2 linked regions of the Saccharicrinis fermentans DSM 9555 = JCM 21142 genome follow. The protein of the gene in region 2 interacts with the protein of the main gene of each other region in a pairwise test. Links are inferred from orthologs where the notes say so. Each region holds a gene or a part of one and is shown on either strand. Other genes may lie near its edges. The genes, in order: ftsH and hflC.

Region 1 (17,703 bases), 3.3 Mb from region 2 along the record:
GACCCTTTCAGCCTACGCTTCCTATCGAAAAAAATATGCAAGCTTCGAAAATTCACCGTCTGGAGGACTTTTTACGGTCAACAGCCCTCTTAAAAATGAAAAGTTAGCTTTAGGATTTCAGTTTTTCAATGATCAATTTATCTCTTCGCAAAATACCGGCTTTAATATTTCATATACCTACCGCATACAGCTCAACAAAGAAACTAAGCTGGGTCTAGGAATATCAGCAGGCATGATCAACTACAAATATGACTGGAACGATGTTCTGCTAGTCGATAAAGTCGATATAGAATTTAGTCATAGCGAACAAACAATGGCTCCATGGATTGGCTTTGGTGCCGCCATTTATCACGACAAATATTATGCAGGACTATCAATACCTTCCCTGTTATACTACGACAGGTTTGGAAGCGAAGAAAGCACACTAGAACATACAAAAATAGACTATTTATGGACAGCTGGATACATCTATAAAATAAGTGATCACTTCACCCTGCAGCCATCCATATTCGTCCGATTAAATATGGATGATGAAACTTTTGCCGATATAAGTGCTACCACATTTATAATGCGTTCCGTGATATTAGGAGCCTCCTATCGTACCACCCATCAAATCATCGGTGTTGCCGGGGTTCAAATATCCCCGCAATTCAGGTGTACCTACAGTTACGATTATAACACTGACCCCATTGGCTCCTATAACGGAGGAACACATGAGGTAGCTTTACAATTCAACTTTGGTTTCAAAGTCAACTCACCTGATCCAAAATTCTTTTAAGCATGCTTACACATAAATCAACATATCTTATCACGCTTGCATTAGTAGCAATACTAAATATTTCGGTCTACTCCCAAGAAATTAACATAGTAAACCTAGAAACAAACAGTGCATCAAAAAATGATTTTGCCCCTTTCGTAAAAGATTCCATACTATATTTCACTACAAACAGAAAACACGAACTAATAAAAACCTACCTCAACCGAGATAATGAGTGGGTTTATCGCTTATACAAATCAGATATTTTACCCAACGAAGCACAAGCGAAGGAGACACCCCTTCAAAACCCTCAGCTTTCTAAGCTAAATACCGCTTCCATCTGCTGGTCAGCTGATACCTCAACAATTGTAATTACACAAAACCAATACAGCACCGTTAAACGGAGTAAAGGAAGACAAAATCTTTTGGGCATATTCTTCATCACCAATAAAAAGGGTGAATGGAGCAGACCTTCCGCATTCAAATATAATTCCCGAAGGAACTATTCCAATGTACACCCCACCATCACACCCGACGGAAAAACCATCTATTTTGTTTCAGACAAACCAGGTGGGATTGGGAAGGCAGATATATATGAATCATCTTTGGTAAACGGAGAATGGACCGAACCTGTGAATTTGGGCAGAAAAGTCAATACAGAAGGAAACGAAGTTTTTCCCTTTTATCATTCGTCGGGCAAGCTATATTTTTCTTCAGAAGGGCACAACAGCACGGGCAAGCTAGATATCTTTTACACTTCCAAGAACAATGGCGTCTGGAGTGCACCAATAAAATTGGAATATCCCATCAACACTGAGAGCAACGATTTTTCATGCTACATCTACGATTCCCAGACCGAAGGCTATTTTGCATCCGACCGCACAGGAAATGCAGATATTTTCAAATTTAATGACACCTATCCTAAGTTTCCGGATGCAAGTCCGCAAATTGAAGACAACTTTTGTTTTACCTTATTCGAAAATGGCCCCTACGTTTCAGATACCTTGCCTTACAAATACAAATGGAATTTTGGAGATGGAGCAACAGCAAACGGGCTCGAAGTGGACCATTGCTTTCCAGGACCCGGAAAATACCTGGTAGAATTAAACGTAGTTGACACACTGGCCAACAAAGACCTATACACCGTTGCAAGCTACGAAGTAAACCTAGAACGCACCCCTCAAATATACATTACAGCTCCAGATACGGTCAATATTGGCACCTCTTTTCAGCTTAGCACAGATATATCAACACTCCAAGATTTCGTTCCTACGCAATATTTTTGGGACTTTGGAGACGGTAATAAAGCCAAAGGTGTAACTATTCATCATATTTTTCGAAAAAAGGGTATATACACAATTACTTGTGGTGCCATTTCAAAACTTGACCCTACAGATAAACGAAGTTCAACACGACAGATTGTTGTCATAGAATAATCAATACACATGCATAAATTAGCTATATTTTATACATTTATAATAATTTCGTTGAGTGCCAATGCCCAACCCGTACCAGCCATTGACGAGAACATACCCCACCTTGTTACATTTGGAAAAGATGGAGAATCAGCATGGGGCGACAACGATTATTGTCAGGTCATATTTTACTCCGTTCCGCAAGATCATACGGAACCCATTTTTATCAGGGTATATGACCCCGATACAGGAGGAGAGATAGATGAACAGAAAGGAGAATGGGATACCCGAATGAAATACAGTATTTATGGCGGAAAAAACGCCTGCTCTGCCAAGGATGCAAAGAATATTAATTTAAGTGGCAACTACAAAAGCGGCACATTATTAGGTACAAAATCCTTCACTGCCCATCCTAAATATGATCAAAAATGGTATACTTTCGGTCCCATTAACCCCACTGAAGGAGAGTTTTTACCGGACGAATATGGTGGCTATGTATTTAAAATAATCATTGAAGGAATATCAGGTGATGACGGAAACCTATACAACTTATCTCTAAGCAACAAACCAACTGAAAACCAACCAGTAGAAGGGGCTTTTGCTTTTTATTACAAATATAAATTCAGATTACACGATAACGCTAACGAGATTTCCCATATCTATCCATTTATCGACGAAAATGTTCAATCAGTAAAACAATCCAACTTCGACTGGGATAACGACGGCATTATCAGAATCATCTCTGTGGCCAAAAATGGAGAGTTTATGAAAATTTCTGGCGATGACAACTGGGCCAATAGTCTGCATCAGGTTCACCCCTCAGAAAAAAACAAGTCGTACGATATTCAAATGATAAAAAAGAAAGGGGCAGATATCAAAAACAACAATGTAGTCATATACCTAAAAAATCAATATGACGAACTAATTGAGTTTTACAGTGTTCCTATTGGAGGCATCCCAAAATACAAATACAGCATTGGAATGAAACCGAAAACTATACATAACTAGAGTGGGATATGACATACAGCGTTAAAAGGTTAACAACCCTACTAATTATCATTGTGCTATACAGTTGCAGCAATCACGCTACAGCTCAATCATTCAACTTTAAAAATTTTGATTCAGACATGGGTCTGCCGCAAAACTTTGTGTATTGCTTGGCACAGGATCACAATGGCTACCTTTGGATAGGCACCGGCGAAGGTTTGGTGAGGTACGACGGTATCCACTTCAAGACCTATACACAAAGAGACTCTTTGTCTTCAGACTTTATTTACTCTTTATTTGTAGACCTGGATGGAATACTATAGGTTGGACACAACAACGGTACATTATCCTACTTACAAGACGGCACCTTCCATAAAATAATACCCACCCCCAAAGCCACCAGTCGCATCAACGACATCTGCCAGGATAACATGGGCAACATATGGGCAACCGTACAAAATAACGGCTTATTAAAGATCAACAAACAAAAGAATGTAACACCATATTTTCAAGCGGATATATTTGAGGATAAACTCTATTACTCAATAGAGTCCGTTGATCCATTCAACTTTTTAATGGGCACCTCTGAAGGTCTGATGCATTTGAAACTGAATCAGAATGCAGAGATCACTTCTGTACATGAAATAGGAAATATTCCACCAGCTAAAATAAATACCATCGTAAAACGAAGAGCCATAGAAGGAGAATACTGGATAGCTACCGAGGACGAAGGTTTCTACTTATTTCGCTATGATGAGCAAACAGCCAAACATTATGCCAACAACAACCTATGCATTAAATTTAATATAGAATACGAAAATATATTAGATATTTACGAAGAAAAAGATGGCAATCTACTACTTGCCACCTGGGGGAACGGGGTTATCAAATTATTTTTAGATGCTGCAACACAAAGCTTCACCGAATCATTTAAATTCACCACTGAAAATGGCTTGAACCACGACTTCATTAGGGCCATCATAGGTGACCGAGAAGATAACTATTGGTTTGCCACCTACGGAGGCGGTGTTTCTGTATTACTCAGCGACTATTTTATCCATTATGACTTGGAGAGTATTGGCTTTAAACAAAGCAAGGCTAAATCAGTCATGGCCACCCATTCCAACCTATGGATAGGACTGGACAATGGCATATTGCACACCGATCCATTTTGTTTCACGGACCATGAATACTATGACAAAGCACTGGGAATACCCAACGACGAGATTACTGGCTTTGAATATGATTCAGATAGCACCTTTTGGGTAGCATCCTTTGAATCCGGGTTATACTTCAGAAAAAAAGGAGATTTAAGATTTAAAAAATATCCATACACCAAAGGAGTGAGCGAGCCAAAGATCAATGATATGGCTATTGTTAACCGAGATATTTTACTGGCAACCACTTCCGGTTTCTATCGCATAAACCCAACAACACCCAAAACAACCTTGTTAACCACTGAAAATCAACTACCACACAACAATATTAATTTCGTATTCATTGACGATCAACAACAAATATGGATAGGACCCAAATCCAGTGGCATCTGCCTACTGGACAGCACAAGCATTGAAGTTCACAGACTTTCTAAATCACCATTGGATGTTTCAGGTATGACCACAGACTCCAAAGGGAACTTTTGGTTGTCGACCATTGGTAAGGGAGTATTAAAGTACAATCAAGACACTTTGATGGCCATCGATATTTCAGATGGACTTACCAAAAACTACTGCTACGATATTGTATGTGACAAAAATGACAGACTCTGGATTGCACACCAACCAGGTATCAGTACCATCGACCTAAACACAAAACAAATCAGAACCTTTGGCTTTAAAGAAGACATGGGCGGTGATTTTTATGATATATGGAAAGATAAAGAAGAAAACATATGGTTTGCATCCAGTAATGGTATCATTAAATACTTTCCGGACAGAGACAAGAAAAATACGGTTCCGCCTAAAATTAACCTCAATAAAGCAAATGTATCTGGTATCAATTACCCCTTGAACAAACCCATTCAGCTGCCATATCCTTACAATAGGAGGTATGCTAAATTCAGATTTGATTTCACTGGCATCAGCTTTAAGGACCCCCTAGGCGTGAGCTACCAATACAAATTAATTAGAAATGACAACGAGGAATCCCAATGGATCGACCTAGGAACCACTAATTTTAAGGAATACGAATTTTTGCCTGACGGTAAATACGACTTAAAAATTCGCGCATTTAATGCCGATGGTGTACCCAACAATAACCCTCTGTCAATTAGAATAGAAATTGCTGAACCCATATGGAAAAAATGGTGGTTTTACCTCGTTTTAATCTCTCTACTGGGGTTAATATTCTATTGGATTATCAAAATCAGGGAACGAAAGTTAAGGATGCAAAAAGAGGCATTACAACGAGAAGTAAATTCACAAACCATAGTTCTGCGAGAACAAAAAGATGAAATACAGCGTAAAAATAAAGACATTACAGCTAGCATTAATTACGCCAAGCGTATTCAAAGCTCTATCCTACCACCGGTGAACGAACTAAAAAATTCCTTTGCTCAATCATTCATATTCTTTGCTCCTAGAGATATTGTAAGTGGTGACTTTTATTGGTTTAGCAAGAATAAAAATAAATTCTTATTATGCTGCGCTGATTGCACCGGACATGGTGTTCCCGGCGCTTTCATGTCAATGATTGGAACTACCTTACTCAACGATATTAACAAAACAGAAAAAGTACAATCTCCCGCTGATATTCTTGAAAAACTAGATAGCAACATTAAAGTATTACTTCAAAAAGAAAATAGTGAGAATGCTAAAGACGGAATGGACATCTCGGTGATTGAGATTGATGTAAACACCCACAAAGTGAGAATCGCCTCTGCCAAGCGACCTGTATTTGTATATATCAACAATGAACTATCCATATACAACGGAACAAGGAGAAGCATAGGCGATGATGCACTTACTCAAAAATCTAAATTCTTAAATTACGAATACAATTGTTCCAAAGGAGACTCCATTTACTTGTTCTCAGATGGCTATACCGACCAATTTGGAGGTCCCAAAGGCAAAAAAATAATGAAGGTAGGTGTCAAGAACCTACTGGAAGAAATACGTAAAAAACCAATGGACAGTCAAGGTAAAATTATTAAAGAATATTTTAATAATTGGAAAGGAGACCTGGAACAAATAGACGACGTATTATTCATGGGGATAAAACTCTAAATTCGGCATAAATAAATCCTTTATAAAAAATACAATAGCAATTGAGGCATAGCACCAGCTTTGGTGATTGAAACAAGTTAGCTGGCATCTCGATTGGCAACAATGTGAATAGGTAATAGATTTTACGAATGCAGTTTTCGGCCTTAAGTCCACAAATGAAAAAATAAAAAAACACAGAAAACAGAGAATACAAAAGGTTTTAATAGGGAAAATAAATGCGCCCTATTCAGGTAGTTTGCAGTGCTTTCTCCATTCACGGAACTGATCATAAAAGAAAGACTTAAAACAATCCCGAATAGCCACTGAAAAAAAGTAATGAAATAATAAAGGGTAAAATACAACATATCATCTACACTCAACTTAGTCAGAACATCCCCGCCAAAAAACAGGCCTTCATCATACTTAAATTTCCATATAATAGCCTGATTAAGTGCAAAGGCAAACAACAATACAGACACCAGGGCTAAAATAAGCTTCGCTCTTCCACCCCTATTTTTACATAGTACATAAGTTCCCAATAATGACAAACAGACTAAGAAAATACTTATTAGGCCTTGCATCAGTCCAAAAAAACCACTAGCCATGGCAAAACCAATACCACCCAATGTTTTATAATAGAGAAATAACACAGCCAGACCCCCAAAAAACAAAAAAGCGAAAAAATTAAAAATCCGAACCTTTGTATCTAACACCGAACAAATAGAAGAGTTATTCATGTATATATATTTTAAAGAAACGTAATAAAGAAACGCACTTACAAATTCGATAAAATATTACACATTTGCAATAAAGAGGCAAAAGAACCACCAAATTATTGTGCAAACAGATTAATGCGACGATTGGATGAGCGTATTGTTTATCTAACAATCACTTCTATATAGAAAACGGCCATGGGAATTGCAAATATTACCGCATCAAACCTATCTAGGACACCTCCATGTCCTGGAAAAATATTACCCGAATCTTTAATACCAATACTTCTTTTAAACAAGGATTCAATAAGATCCCCCAATACCGCCATTATAGAAACAATACCTCCCAACGTAATCCACTGTACCACATTTAAATCTTTCCAAAATAAGGATATTACATAACCGCCCATCAATGTAAGCAAAAAACCACCTACGGTTCCTTCCCAGGTTTTTTTAGGAGATATTCTTTCAAAAAACTTATGTTTGCCTATGCTCACACCAGACAAGTAAGCCCCCGTGTCGTTTATCCAAACCAGTATAAACACAGCGAGCGGCAATTCAAAATGATATATCCCTTTCACAAAAGCCAATGAATTTAACATGGCCAATGGTACACCAATATACACAGCACACAACAAACTAGAGCCAATACGTTCCAATGGCTTATCATCCATATCGAACAATTCCTTGATAAAAACCAATAATACAATAGGTATAAGCAAATAAAAGACAGCGAAATCAGATATTCCTGATTGCGTAAGAAAGGTAGCTACATACACAAAAACTCCGATGGACAAAGCAGACAAAAAATTGGTTTTTATTTGGGCAGCTTCCAGCAAGCCATTAAGCTCGTATATTCCGGCAATTACAACCAAAAAAAATACAGCAAAAAAGGAGAATGGATGATAAAAAATTCCACCTGCTACTACAATAACAAAAAGGATACCCGTAAGAACTCGTTGCCAAAAATTATTCATTTGTAATGGATTGATACATTTGCAAAAATAAGCAGTTAAACCAATTTTCATTCATTTTTGGCAATAAAAACAAATAATTCTTTAGATCCATGCGTTTCCATCCCCCATGTTTCTTTAGCGATACCACAATACTTTGTTTATTCTAAGCTCTACCCTACACGCATAGCTGATCACAAGTCCACCAAAAGTCATCCATTCTGCAATAAATCTCCCATCAAATTCAAGAAGCTAAAAACCAAGGAGTAATCGAGTTTCGCCTTTTGTTTTATAAAAGGAGTAACCCAGAATCTTAATACGGTTGTAGTAAACCACCGATGTTTTATCCCTATTTACTTTCAGGTAAAGATGTTTCTCTATAAAGCGAATCACGTTAAATACCATGCACGGCACACTAAAAAAAGGAGGAACAGTATCAATACCATTCCTCCTTTTTTTATTCTCTAAACTTAAGCCATACGCTCTTCTGCGCTTTTATACCAGACCCTACTCCTTCTCACTTTCTGTATCAGGAGAGGCATCCTTACTTTGATCCGTTTCACTTTTTGGCGCTTCAGAAGACTCATGTCCGTTATCATCTAACTGAACAATATGTTTATTTACCTTTCTTTTCCCAAAAATAGCTTCTAAATCCTCGCTAAAAATAACCTCACGTTCAAGAAGCAGGTTAGCCAATTGTGCGTGCTTATCTTTATTACTCCTTAAAATATCTTTTGCGCGTTGATATTGTTCTTCAATGAGCTTAGACACCTCTTGATCAATCACCTGAGCTGTATCTTCACTATAAGGCTTTGTGAACCCATATTCATTTTGTCCACTGGAATCAAAATAACTCACATTACCCAATCCCCTACCCATACCATAATAGGCGATCATTGCATAAGCCTGTTTTGTAACTTTTTCAAGATCATTCAGAGCACCCGTAGATATTTTACCAAACTCAAGTTCTTCAGCTGCTCTACCCGCCAATGCAGAACACATTTCGTCTAACATCTGCTCGGTAGTTGTTAATTGCCTTTCTTCGGGAAGATACCAGGCTGCACCCAATGCCTTACCTCTTGGAACAATAGTAACCTTAACCAAAGGATGGGCATATTCCAACAACCAACTGGTGGCGGCATGACCTGCTTCATGATAAGCGATGGCTCTTTTCTCGTCTTTAGATATGATTTTATTTTTCTTTTCAAGGCCACCAACGATTCTATCCACTGCACTTAAGAAGTCCTCTTTCTCCACTATTGTTTTATCACCACGGGCAGCTATCAACGCCGCTTCATTACATACATTGGCAATGTCGGCTCCAGAAAATCCAGGAGTCTGCTTGGCCAGAAACTCAGATTTCACCTCTTCGCTCAATTTTAATGGGCGTAAATGCACCTCAAAAATCTGCTTTCTTTCATTTATATCAGGCAGCTCCACATGAATTTGACGGTCAAAACGACCCGCTCTCATCAATGCACGATCTAAAATATCGGCACGGTTTGTCGCAGCTAAAATAATCACGCCAGAATTAGTACCAAAACCATCCATCTCGGTCAGCAATTGATTAAGTGTATTCTCACGTTCATCATTGGCTCCCATGCTAGGACTTTTACCACGAGCCCGACCTATGGCATCTATCTCATCGATAAATACAATACAAGGTGCCTTTTCCTTGGCTTTTTTAAACAAGTCTCTCACTCTGGAAGCTCCCACTCCCACAAACATCTCCACAAAATCAGAACCCGACATACTAAAGAATGGCACATTAGCTTCTCCGGCCACAGCCTTGGCCAACAAAGTCTTTCCCGTTCCGGGAGGACCTACTAGTAATGCTCCTTTAGGTATTTTACCGCCGAGGTTGGTATATTTTTCCGGTCTTTTCAAAAAAGACACTATCTCTTCCAACTCCTGCTTGGCCTCAGCCAATCCAGCCACATCCAGAAAATTAACATTAATATTTGATTCCTTATCGAAAACCTTAGCGCGGGATTTACCAACATTAAAAATATTTCCAGCACCACCGCCGCCACCTTGGGCACCCATTCTTCTGAAAATAAAAACCCAAATAATCAACAATAATATCAGAGGCCAAAGAAAACTCAGCACCTCATTAAAGTAATTGGATCGTTGCTCATAACGATTTGGAATAGATATCTGCTGACTCTGTTCAACACGACGCAGATCTTCCACAAAGCTATCCACAGAAGGCACCTTCACTAAAAAATGAGGGCCTCCTTCCATCAGTGAAGAAAAATTATCTCCAAACTCATCTCTGTAGTTTTCCAGCTTATCACTTTTAATAGTCACTTCCAATGCACTTTCATTGGTAATCACCGTTAACATTTCTATATCACCTGATGGTAAAACCTGATCCGTAAATTTACTGTAAGGCATTTTCTTCACTACCTCCTCTTGATTAACCATAAAAAAGGAAATCATTAGAAGTAAAATAATGCCATATATCCAGTACCCATTGAACTTTGGAAACTTTGGATTTGAATTGTTTCCTCCCTGATTAACAGGTTCGTTCTTTTGTTTTTGCTCTTCGCTCATTCGCTAAATAATAAATAACTGACTAAAATATGTTTTCTATGTCGGTACGTCGGGCATCCGCCCACAACTCTTCCAGGTTATAAAAACTACGTATGGGACGCTGAAATATGTGCACTACTACATCCACATAATCTACTAAAACCCATTCTGCATTTTCTTTCCCTTCAATATGATACGGTTTTTCTCCCAACTTCTCTCTCACCAAATCCTCTACCGAATCACCAATCGCACCAACTTGTGTATTACTGTCCCCGTCACAAATAACAAAAAACTGACAGACACTGCCGTCAATTTCACGCATATCTAAAATAGCAATATTTGTGCCTTTTTTATCTTGAATACCTTCAACAACCGCATCTACCAATTGTTCAGCTGCGTTATTTTCTTTACTTGTCATTAAATCTATAAGTTTTTTTTGTTATATCGACCTTTAAAGGTGCTAATTTACTAGAAAAACACAAAGATACTATTTTTTTATATTCGCTTTTACTAACTACTTTTGTACCTTCATTTAGAATCACCTGCCACGATGACAATTTGGCGCAATTATTTTTATATTATGTCAGTACAAATACCCAATAACATATTACATTTCGAGCATTTACTTTCAACCAACACCAAACTGAAGGCATTAAAAGCGAATGTTCCTGAATTCACGATAGTAATTACAGACAAGCAAACAGCCGGAAAAGGCCAAGCAGGCAATTATTGGGAAAGCGAAGCTAACAAAAACCTCACTTTCAGCCTACTGCTCAAACCTATTTATATTGAAATACAAGATCAATTTATCATTTCAAAAGCGGTTGCGCTGGGAATTATTCATGTATTTAAGGACTTCTCACAAGACTTTTCGATCAAATGGCCCAACGACATCTATTATCGCGACAAAAAAATAGGCGGAATCTTAATAGAAAACACCATCTCACGGACTACCATAAGCGATTCCATAGTGGGCATTGGTTTAAACATCAACCAAGAGTATTTCACCAGTGATGCTCCCAACCCTATTTCTTTAAAAAACATCAGCGGGCAAGACTTTGAGCTTATTACCATCCTATCAAAGGTAGTACATGCCATCACTGCGTATGTTAATGACATAAAATGCGGAAACTCAGCAAAGTTAAACCAATTGTACCTGAACAATCTATACCGCAGGCAAGGTTTTCATCTATACAAAGATCACCATGGTGAGTTTATGGCACAAATAACCGGCATCAATGAATATGGACATTTACAACTCAAAACCCAAACCGGCGAAAAAAGAACTTACGCTTTTAAAGAAGTTACATTTATCATTCATTAGATATCTCAAGAAAACAATACCACTAATACTTTAGCAATGACCGTCATAATCATAGCTGGCAATGGCATCACCTAACATATTCAGAAATTTATCCACATGCTTACCCACCATCATCTTCATCATCGCATTCAAATCAGCTTTTAGGGTGAGTTTTATGCGCGTATCGTTTTCCGCCACTTGCTTAAGTTGCACCCATAAATAAAAGTTAAAAGGCACTTTGCCATCGGTTGAATACTTGACCGTTTTCACAGGTTCTTTGTCCACAATCTTAAGACCGGCTTCACCTATTCCATCCACTTTAAATCGACAAGTATCTTCAGTACTTTGCCAATCCTTAATCTTATCCTGAGGTATCAGATCTTTAAAATTATTAAAATTGGATATGAAGGAAAAAATTTTCTCTTGGCTATATAATGCTTTTTTAATTTCGCTTTCGAACTTTGTCATGTCACGTATTCTTTCTTCAAGTTTAAAGTATCAGTTAGCACTTCTTGTCCCAGCAGGTTATTTACCCCAATGTGCAGGGTCATTTCTCCAGTTAGACAATGTTTTCACATCGTCAGACGATACATACCCGCTTTGTACGGCCACCTCTATCAAAGTTTGATAATCACTCAAGGTATGAAGCGTCACTTCTTTTTCAACGAAATTATCTACCGCAGCCTGAAAGCCATACGTAAAAATAGCGGCCATCCCCAACACTTGACAACCTTCCTTACGCAATGCATCCACGGCCTTTAGGCTACTTCCTCCAGTGGAAATCAGATCTTCTATAACCACTACATTTTTACCTGCAGAAATATCACCTTCAATCAGGTTCTCCATTCCATGCCCCTTCGGAGAAGAGCGCACATAAACAAAAGGTTTATCCAAGGCATCTGCCACCAAGGCGCCTTGTGCTATTGCTCCAGTAGCTACACCGGCAATAACATCCACCTGAGGATATAATTCATTCACTAAAGCTACAAATCCTGACTTTATATAATCCCTCACTTCTGGGTATGACAATGTTTTTCGGTTGTCACAATAAATAGGAGAATTCCATCCCGAAGCCCACGTAAATGGGTTTGCTGGTTGCAATTTAATTGCCTTAATTTGCAATAATTGTTTTGCGATAGTTTCTGATACTTTTTTCATGCTGCAAATGTATAAAGTTTTTTTTAAGGATAGAATTGTTTTTTTAACAGAGGATATTGAAAGGGATCTCAGTCCGGATTTCGATGCAATATTCAAATACTCAAACCACAAGGAGTTACTTGACTTTATTTTAAACTTCGAAAGAAAACAAGAAATAAAGAAAGCCTATATCTACCACCATGACATCAATGAGCTAATGGAATTATTTTCCGCTTGCTTTAAAAATATAAATGCGGCCGGAGGTGTGGTATTCAACGACCACAAGGAGATTTTATTTATCCATCGCTTGGGTGTTTGGGATCTACCCAAAGGAAAAGCCGAGAAAGGAGAAACAATGGAAGAAACAGCACTACGTGAGGTGGAAGAAGAATGTGCGATTAATCCATTAAAGATTACCCGGCCACTATCTCCCACCTACCATACATATACATTAAAAGGACGGCTCATCCTAAAAAAAACCTATTGGTATGAGATGAAATACAAAGGAAATGCTAGCCCTACACCTCAGCTGGAAGAAGACATCACAAAGGCGCAATGGATCCGAGCCAATGACATTGAAGAGGTAACACAAAACACTTATCCAAGTATCTTAGAAGTATTGGATGAATTATAATACATAAAACATCAACTTTTTCAGCTGCTATCACTGATTTTACAGGGTTTACACTGTTGTGAAGTTATTTTTTTATATTTTTATGCTAATTTTAATCGTTCAATATAACACACATGACAGCGCAAGAATTAGAATTCGAAAATAAAAAAGACAAGCTACGACTGGAAGCTGTTGACAAAGAGATACAACGTCTCCGAAAAATGAGTCGTAAACAATCAGCAAAAATCACAAACCTGCGCAAAGCTTTATATTTTCAAGCCTTCTTTTTCGTGTCCCTATTGGGGGTTTTTCTATTGAGGGGAATGATTAGTTTCTCTGGCAATACTTCATCCAAGCAAGAAATAGCATCACTAACAGAGAAGTACGAGGAATTAACCTCAAAGCAAAATTCCCTGCATACCACATTGGCACTATACAAAGACAGTCTAAATAAAATCACAAACCTAAACAAAGAGAAACGCAATGAATCAGGTTATAAATACCGTATTCAAATAGGTGCTTTTAAGGAAATTGACTTGAATGACTACTCAGCCAACCTTGTGGCAATTAATCAGGAAACATACGATAGCATATACCAATATACATTAGGCATCTTTGAGGATTACGAGAAAGCATTGGTATTTTGGCACAATATAAAGAAAATGGGTTTCGCTGACTCTTTCATTATGGCAACAAAAGACGGTAGAAGAATTCCTTTAGAACATCTGCCGGAAAACATCAGAAAAGAAAACAAATCTATTTCGGCCAAGCACAAAGAAACAAGGTCTGCATCTCAAGTCGCTCAATTTTAGCTCCCCCCCTAGAGAGGGCTCAAACAATTCTTCTCTACTCAGCTAACTCCCCTTCGCCATTGATCAGCACTTCCCTCACATAGGTGGCAATTTTCCATCTATCATCAGGTAAAATTTGTCCTTGATGTGCTCCCATCACTCCAAAGCCAACGGAGATCACATGAAAGATTTCCCCATCAGGATTACCAGCCACTTTATCAGCCAGCAAACTTGCAGGAGGATACCCATACTTGCCGCTGGTATACAAAAAACCTTTACCATCTCCCTTATCGCCATGACAATGCCAGCAATAAATATTGTAAAGACGCTTCCCTTCAATAACGGCATCTCCTTGCATAGCCGTACCAATATAAGGATTGTGCAATACTTGTCCGGCCAGCTTCCTATTTTCGTCTGTTTTTTCAAATTCATACGGGATTTGGCCACGAGGAACCGTATTTTCTACGGGCATCAGATTCGTTACTCCACCTTCTAAAACAGGATTTTCAGAATAAGTCTCATAACTCCTGGACTGCTCCATATCAGGGAAATAACTATAGCCCGGTTTATTTCGATCATTATCACACGCAACCGCCGTCAAGCTAAATAGCAGAACCAGATATATTTTACTTAATATTTTCATAGTCAAAACTTTCTTTAAAATAGGGATGATTTTCAGGAACCAGATTTCCTTTTGTCAAGGCCTTAAAAACAAACCATGCAAACACCGAAACATACAAAATAGTCAATCCAATTTCAAAAAGGCCAATATGAGCCTTTTCTGCACCCACTGCGCCCGGCATAATAGCGATAAACAGATCGATCCAGTGGCCCACAAACACAATCAAAGAAACAATCAACAGCCAATCCGTACGTCGTTTATTACCTCGGGCCATCAGGGCAAAGAAAGGAGCCACAAAACAAACCAACACATTCACATAAAACAACGTTTCAAACCCCTTTACACGCGTAACATAATAGGTAGTTTCTTCAGGTATATTACTATACCAAATTAACAGATATTGAGAGATCCACAAATAAGCCCAGAATATACTAAAGCCAAACAGATACTTCCCCAAATCGTGAAGATGTTCATCATTCACATGATCCATATAACCCATTTTTTGCAACACCACTAAAAAAATAATGATCACAGCTATAGAATTCACAAACATACCAATAAAAGTATACCATCCATAAAGCGTACTAAACCAATGTGCATCAATACTCATCAACCAATCCCAGGCTGATGTTGAACTGGTTATAGCAAAAAAGACGATAAACAGGCCAGATAAAGTACGAAGACGGTTAAAAAGTTTTATGTCAGGATTGTTATCACTCATCAAGGAAACTTTACGGATATTATGCAGTAGAAATATCCACCCCCCCAGGTACACGAGCATACGAATTATAAAAAAGGGCATATTCAAATAAGCCTTTTTCATTTGTAATATATGATCCAGGTGTTCCGTATGCGACCAATGATATAAAGAATGCACCCCTAAAAGAATAAGAAGCATCATGATAGCACCCAACCAAATTTTACTGGCCATAGCTTCAGCAATACGCTGTACCGATGTTTGCCAACCCGACTCAGCAATCAAATGAACCGCCACAAAAAATCCAGCCCCCAAACACAGACCAATAATCATAAAGCCATTGAGCAAGACATTGGCCCAAAAACGATGACCATCTATTGTTCCTACAAAATACCCCGCCAAAGCCAGCACCAACCCGGCACCAGCACCAGCCATTAGGATAGTTTTTAGTTTTTTTGAAAAGACAAACACTTTATTCATCACTTTGCATTTTAGTAGGTTCAACATGCTTTACTTCCTGCGCACCAACACTCGTCAGAACCTCTTGAATCCGCTCCGATCCGTTGTCCTCATCTTCCAATATCACTACCAAAAAAGCATCGTCCGAGGTACGTTCATCAAAGATAATAGTAGGAGCTCCCGGGCCTATTCCTGAACGAATCAGAAAACCGAAAACCAAAGATATGGCAGCGAACAATACAGCCAACTCAAATGTCACAGGAATAAATGAAGGCACCGACAGGTATGGCTTACCTCCAAAGTTGATTGGCCAGCTTTCAGTAAACACCCACATTTGAAACCAAAAAGCAACAATAGCACCTATGGCACCAGCCAAAAAACCCAAGCGTGGCAGCCTCGACCTTTTTAGTTTTAGAACATCATCCAAACCGTGCACCGGAAAAGGCGTACGTACATCATAAATGGCAATGCCCTTGCTCTGAATTTCCTTTATCCCATCTAAGAGATCTTTATCGTCCCAAAATATTCCGGTTACATACTTATTATTTTTCATCCTGGCCTCCTTTCCTAATAAAGTTTTCCCCTGAGCTTTTCAACACTCCCTTCACTTCTGCAATAGCTACTACAGGAAAGAATCTGATAAACAAGAAAAACAAGGTAAAAAACAGACCGAAAGTTCCTATGTAAACTCCCACTTCCACCCAGGTTGGCGAGTACATAGACCAACTGGAAGGCAGAAAATCACGATGCAATGAAGTCACAATAATCACAAAACGTTCAAACCACATACCTATATTTACAAAGATGGATATCACAAAAGTGGCTGCCAAATTACGCCGTATCTTTTTAAACCAAAATAGCTGAGGTGTGATCACATTACAGGTCATCATTATCCAATAGGCCCACCAATAGGGACCGAAAGCACGATTCACAAATGCATATCGCTCATAGACGACTCCAGAATACCATGCCATAAATAACTCCGTGATATAAGCAATTCCCACAATTGAGCCCGTGGCAATGATCACCTTATTCATGGACTCCACATGCCCTACGGTTATGTAATTTTCCAGATTCAAGGCTTTACGCGTTATGATCATTAATGTTAGCACCATAGCAAAACCTGAAAATACCGCTCCGGAAACAAAGTAAGGCGGAAAAATAGTAGTATGCCATCCAGGAATAACCGAAGTAGCAAAGTCCATACTTACAATAGAGTGTACCGACAATACCAGTGGAGCAGCCAATCCCGCTAAAATCAAACTCATACTCTCATGTCTAGACCAATGACGAGCAGACCCGGTCCAACCAAAACTCAACAAGGTATAAATCTTTTTCCTAAGCCCTTCTTTTAATCGATCACGTATGGAAGCAATATCTGGTATCAAGCCCATATACCAAAACAATAAAGAAACAGTAAAATAAGTGGATATGGCAAACACATCCCAGAGTAATGGAGAATTAAAATTAACCCATAAATCTCGCGTATTCGGATACGGGAAAACGAAAAAACCCAAG
Region 2 (2,850 bases):
CTGAATTTGGAAAAGAAACCCTCGTTAGAAGACTTAAAAATTGGAAAATAGAACTGACCGATCAGCTGATTCATCAGTTGGTAAAGCATTATAAATCAAAGTCGATTAATGATTTTTTTAGGGAGATTGCACTGGGGACGATAGATGTGACCAGTATGAAGGATGTGGTGAGTGCTCCAGATACTAAAGTGCTGGATAAAGAGAAGCAGGAAGAGGTTGCTCAACAGAAAAGTGCTACCAATTTTGTGGCCGGTTATGATGAACTGGAGGACTCGGATGATGTGCTTGTGATTGATAAAAACCTTAAAAATGTGGATTATTCACTGGCCAAATGCTGTAGTCCAATCTTTGGTGACAAAATTTTTGGCTTCGTGGCGGTTACTGGAGGAATAAAAATACATCGAATTAACTGTCCCAATGCTCCAGAGATGCGATCTAAATTTGGATATAGAATTGTTAATGCACAATGGAATTCTGGTGGTACAGCTAATTTTCAGGCTACTCTTAAGATTACAGGAACGGATGATATTGGTATTGTTAGTAATATAAGCCAGGTCATTACTAAAGACTTGAAAATGAAAATGCGGTCTATTTCTATTGACTCCCAGGAGGGGAGTTTTGAGGGGACAGTAACTGTATTTGTAAATGATACCGATATGTTAGGACGACTCATCAAAAAGGTGAAGAAAGTGAAAGGCGTTTATAATGTGTCTCGTATTGATTCGGTAGTATAGTTTCTTTTGACATATGCATGGGTGGGATCTGTGTGCTGATACAGACTGAAAAGGTCTTGTGTAAATGTTTTTTTAACAGAACCAACTTTTGTGCGTTATCTGCCGGTGTTTTATGGTGTGTTAAATGCAAAACGCCTATATAAATAAAGAGTCACCATTTTTGCAATGGTGACTCATGTAAATGACTTTTTAGTTTGCTGATTACGCGGAGAATAAGTCCGCTATAACTATTGTTTATATTAATTGGGTTATAGGAGATCGTATTTTACTTATTACCCAATTACTTTTGTTCTTTACTTCATACTTTTCATGTATTTAAAAAGTTCGCTGTCGGTTGATAAGATAACCGAAGTTGTTGTGTCAAATGTAGTTTCAAAAGTTTCCATTGATTTTAAGAAACCGTATAATTCGCGGGAAGCAGCTGTTTGGTTGTACGCAGAGGCATAGATGGCTGCGGCCTGTGCATCGGCCTTACCTTTTATTTCTTCAGCTTTTCTAAAGGCTTCGGATTGTATTGTTTTTAGCTCTCTTTCTTTTTCTCCATTAATACGAGAGGCTTCACCCTGACCTTCGGAGCGAAATTTATCGGCTATACGAAATCTTTCACTTTTCATTCGTTCGTACACCTGAGCACTCACCTCTTTCACATAGTTAATTCTTTTGAATCTAAAATCTAGGATGATAATACCCAGGTCTTTGGCCTTTTCGTTGGCAGATATAAGAATTTTATCTTGCAGTTGTTGACGTCCAACAGATATGATATCCAGTGAGTCTGAGATCATTTCTCCCGTAGCTCCGGAAGATGCTGGTGTTCTGTTCTGAGATCGTACTGCTTCTTCCAGATCGTGGGCTGCTATGTAATCCCGTGTTTCTCCATCCAATATATCATTTAAACGTGTAAGAGCACCTCTTTCGTTGGTCATTCTCTTGAAGAATTGCAATGGGTCTGTTATTTGCCATCGTGCATACGTATCAACAAAAATGAACTTTTTATCTTTTGTGGGGACTTGGTTAGGATCACCATCCCATTCCATGTAGCGTTTGTCAAAATAATTGGTCTTTTGAATAAAAGGTGTTTTAAATTTTAGACCGGGTTCTGTTTTTGCTTCTCCAACAGGTTTACCAAACTGAGTAATTACAACCTGTTCTGTTTCTTTTACCACGTATGCACTTTGAAATATTACAACTAGCAATACAGCCAAAGCGACGGATATAAGTATGAATTTATTATTTTTCATTTGTTTAAAAATTAGTGAAACTTTACTAAACTGTGCAAATTTCAATTGTTCATCTATGTGCCCAATCATTTGCGCTGCTCATGCCCGTTTCATCTGTTTATATTTAACTTTTAATGGTCCTATGGATCTCATTAAAACTAATCATCCTTCTGTGTGTGAAACAATTCTCATAACACGTTTCATATGGTATTGCTTTGTTTTACAAAGAAGTATGTGTTGATCTCACTATTGCGCTGATCTCTTCTAATAGGTAGGCAGTGCTTTTAGTGGCTTGTTTTACCATTTAAAAGTGCTATTTATTCAACTGCATCTGTAATAATGGTAAAACACTGTTTCCCTCTTCATCAATGATGATCTTGCTACCTAGTTTTGGTAAAACAGAGCCCATGGTTTCAAGGTATATTCTTCTTTTGGTAACCTCAGGAGCTTTTACGTACTCTTTGTAGATTGCGTTAAAACGGGCAACTTCACCGAGTGCGTTATTCACCCGTTCTGTAGCAAAACCTTCCGCTTTTTGTATGGTTTCTTCGGCTTGTCCTCTTGCTTTGGGAATTACTTTATTATACTCTGATTTTGCCTGATTAATCAAGGTTTCTCTTTCTTGTTGTGCTTGGTTGACAGCATTAAATGCAGCTTTTACCGGTTCTGGAGGGTTTACATCTTGCAGTACTATCTGATCTACCTTAACACCCAGTGAATATTCCTGACATATTTCGTTCACAAGCACTTCCATTTTGGTGGCTATCTCTGTACGTCCTACGGTTAGTACTTCATTTACCGTGCGGTCTCCAATGATTTGTCGAAGAGCAGCTTCCGATACATCACGTAGTGTGCCTTCCGGGTTTCTTACCATAAAAAGATAGTCGTATGGTTTGTTA

The links.
Region 1: the proteins of hflC (region 2) and ftsH interact in binary tests that used the Escherichia coli proteins (3 or more experiments, as listed by UniProt). The link is inferred for Saccharicrinis fermentans DSM 9555 = JCM 21142 from one-to-one orthologs.

The regions. Positions count from the first base shown.
Region 1 is NZ_KI912107.1:3,994,914-4,012,616, forward strand. The notes cover bases 8,061-11,017. They hold ftsH (ATP-dependent zinc metalloprotease FtsH), read right to left. Parts: upstream 10,585-11,017; coding sequence 8,536-10,584; downstream 8,061-8,535. Other genes in these bases: rsfS (ribosome silencing factor), read right to left, coding at 10,607-10,981. Also shown: CYTFE_RS0116290 (PorP/SprF family type IX secretion system membrane protein), read left to right, coding at 1-778; CYTFE_RS26875 (PKD domain-containing protein), read left to right, coding at 781-2,193; CYTFE_RS0116300 (hypothetical protein), read left to right, coding at 2,203-3,180; CYTFE_RS31240 (two-component regulator propeller domain-containing protein), read left to right, coding at 3,189-3,482; CYTFE_RS26880 (SpoIIE family protein phosphatase), read left to right, coding at 3,591-6,383; CYTFE_RS0116310 (hypothetical protein), read right to left, coding at 6,527-7,099; CYTFE_RS0116315 (phosphatidate cytidylyltransferase), read right to left, coding at 7,240-8,052; CYTFE_RS0116335 (biotin--[acetyl-CoA-carboxylase] ligase), read left to right, coding at 11,144-11,887; CYTFE_RS0116340 (hypothetical protein), read right to left, coding at 11,918-12,334; pyrE (orotate phosphoribosyltransferase), read right to left, coding at 12,392-13,024; CYTFE_RS0116350 (NUDIX hydrolase), read left to right, coding at 13,032-13,637; CYTFE_RS28890 (hypothetical protein), read left to right, coding at 13,751-14,428; CYTFE_RS0116360 (c-type cytochrome), read right to left, coding at 14,463-15,050; CYTFE_RS26890 (hypothetical protein), read right to left, coding at 15,034-16,206; CYTFE_RS0116370 (DUF3341 domain-containing protein), read right to left, coding at 16,199-16,738; nrfD (NrfD/PsrC family molybdoenzyme membrane anchor subunit), read right to left, coding at 16,728-17,703. UniProt on the Escherichia coli protein: Acts as a processive, ATP-dependent zinc metallopeptidase for both cytoplasmic and membrane proteins. Plays a role in the quality control of integral membrane proteins.
Region 2 is NZ_KI912107.1:680,933-683,782, forward strand. It holds hflC (protease modulator HflC), read right to left. Parts: upstream 1,973-2,850; coding sequence 1,028-1,972; downstream 1-1,027. Other genes in the region: CYTFE_RS0102925 (RelA/SpoT family protein), read left to right, coding at 1-734; hflK (FtsH protease activity modulator HflK), read right to left, coding at 2,265-2,850.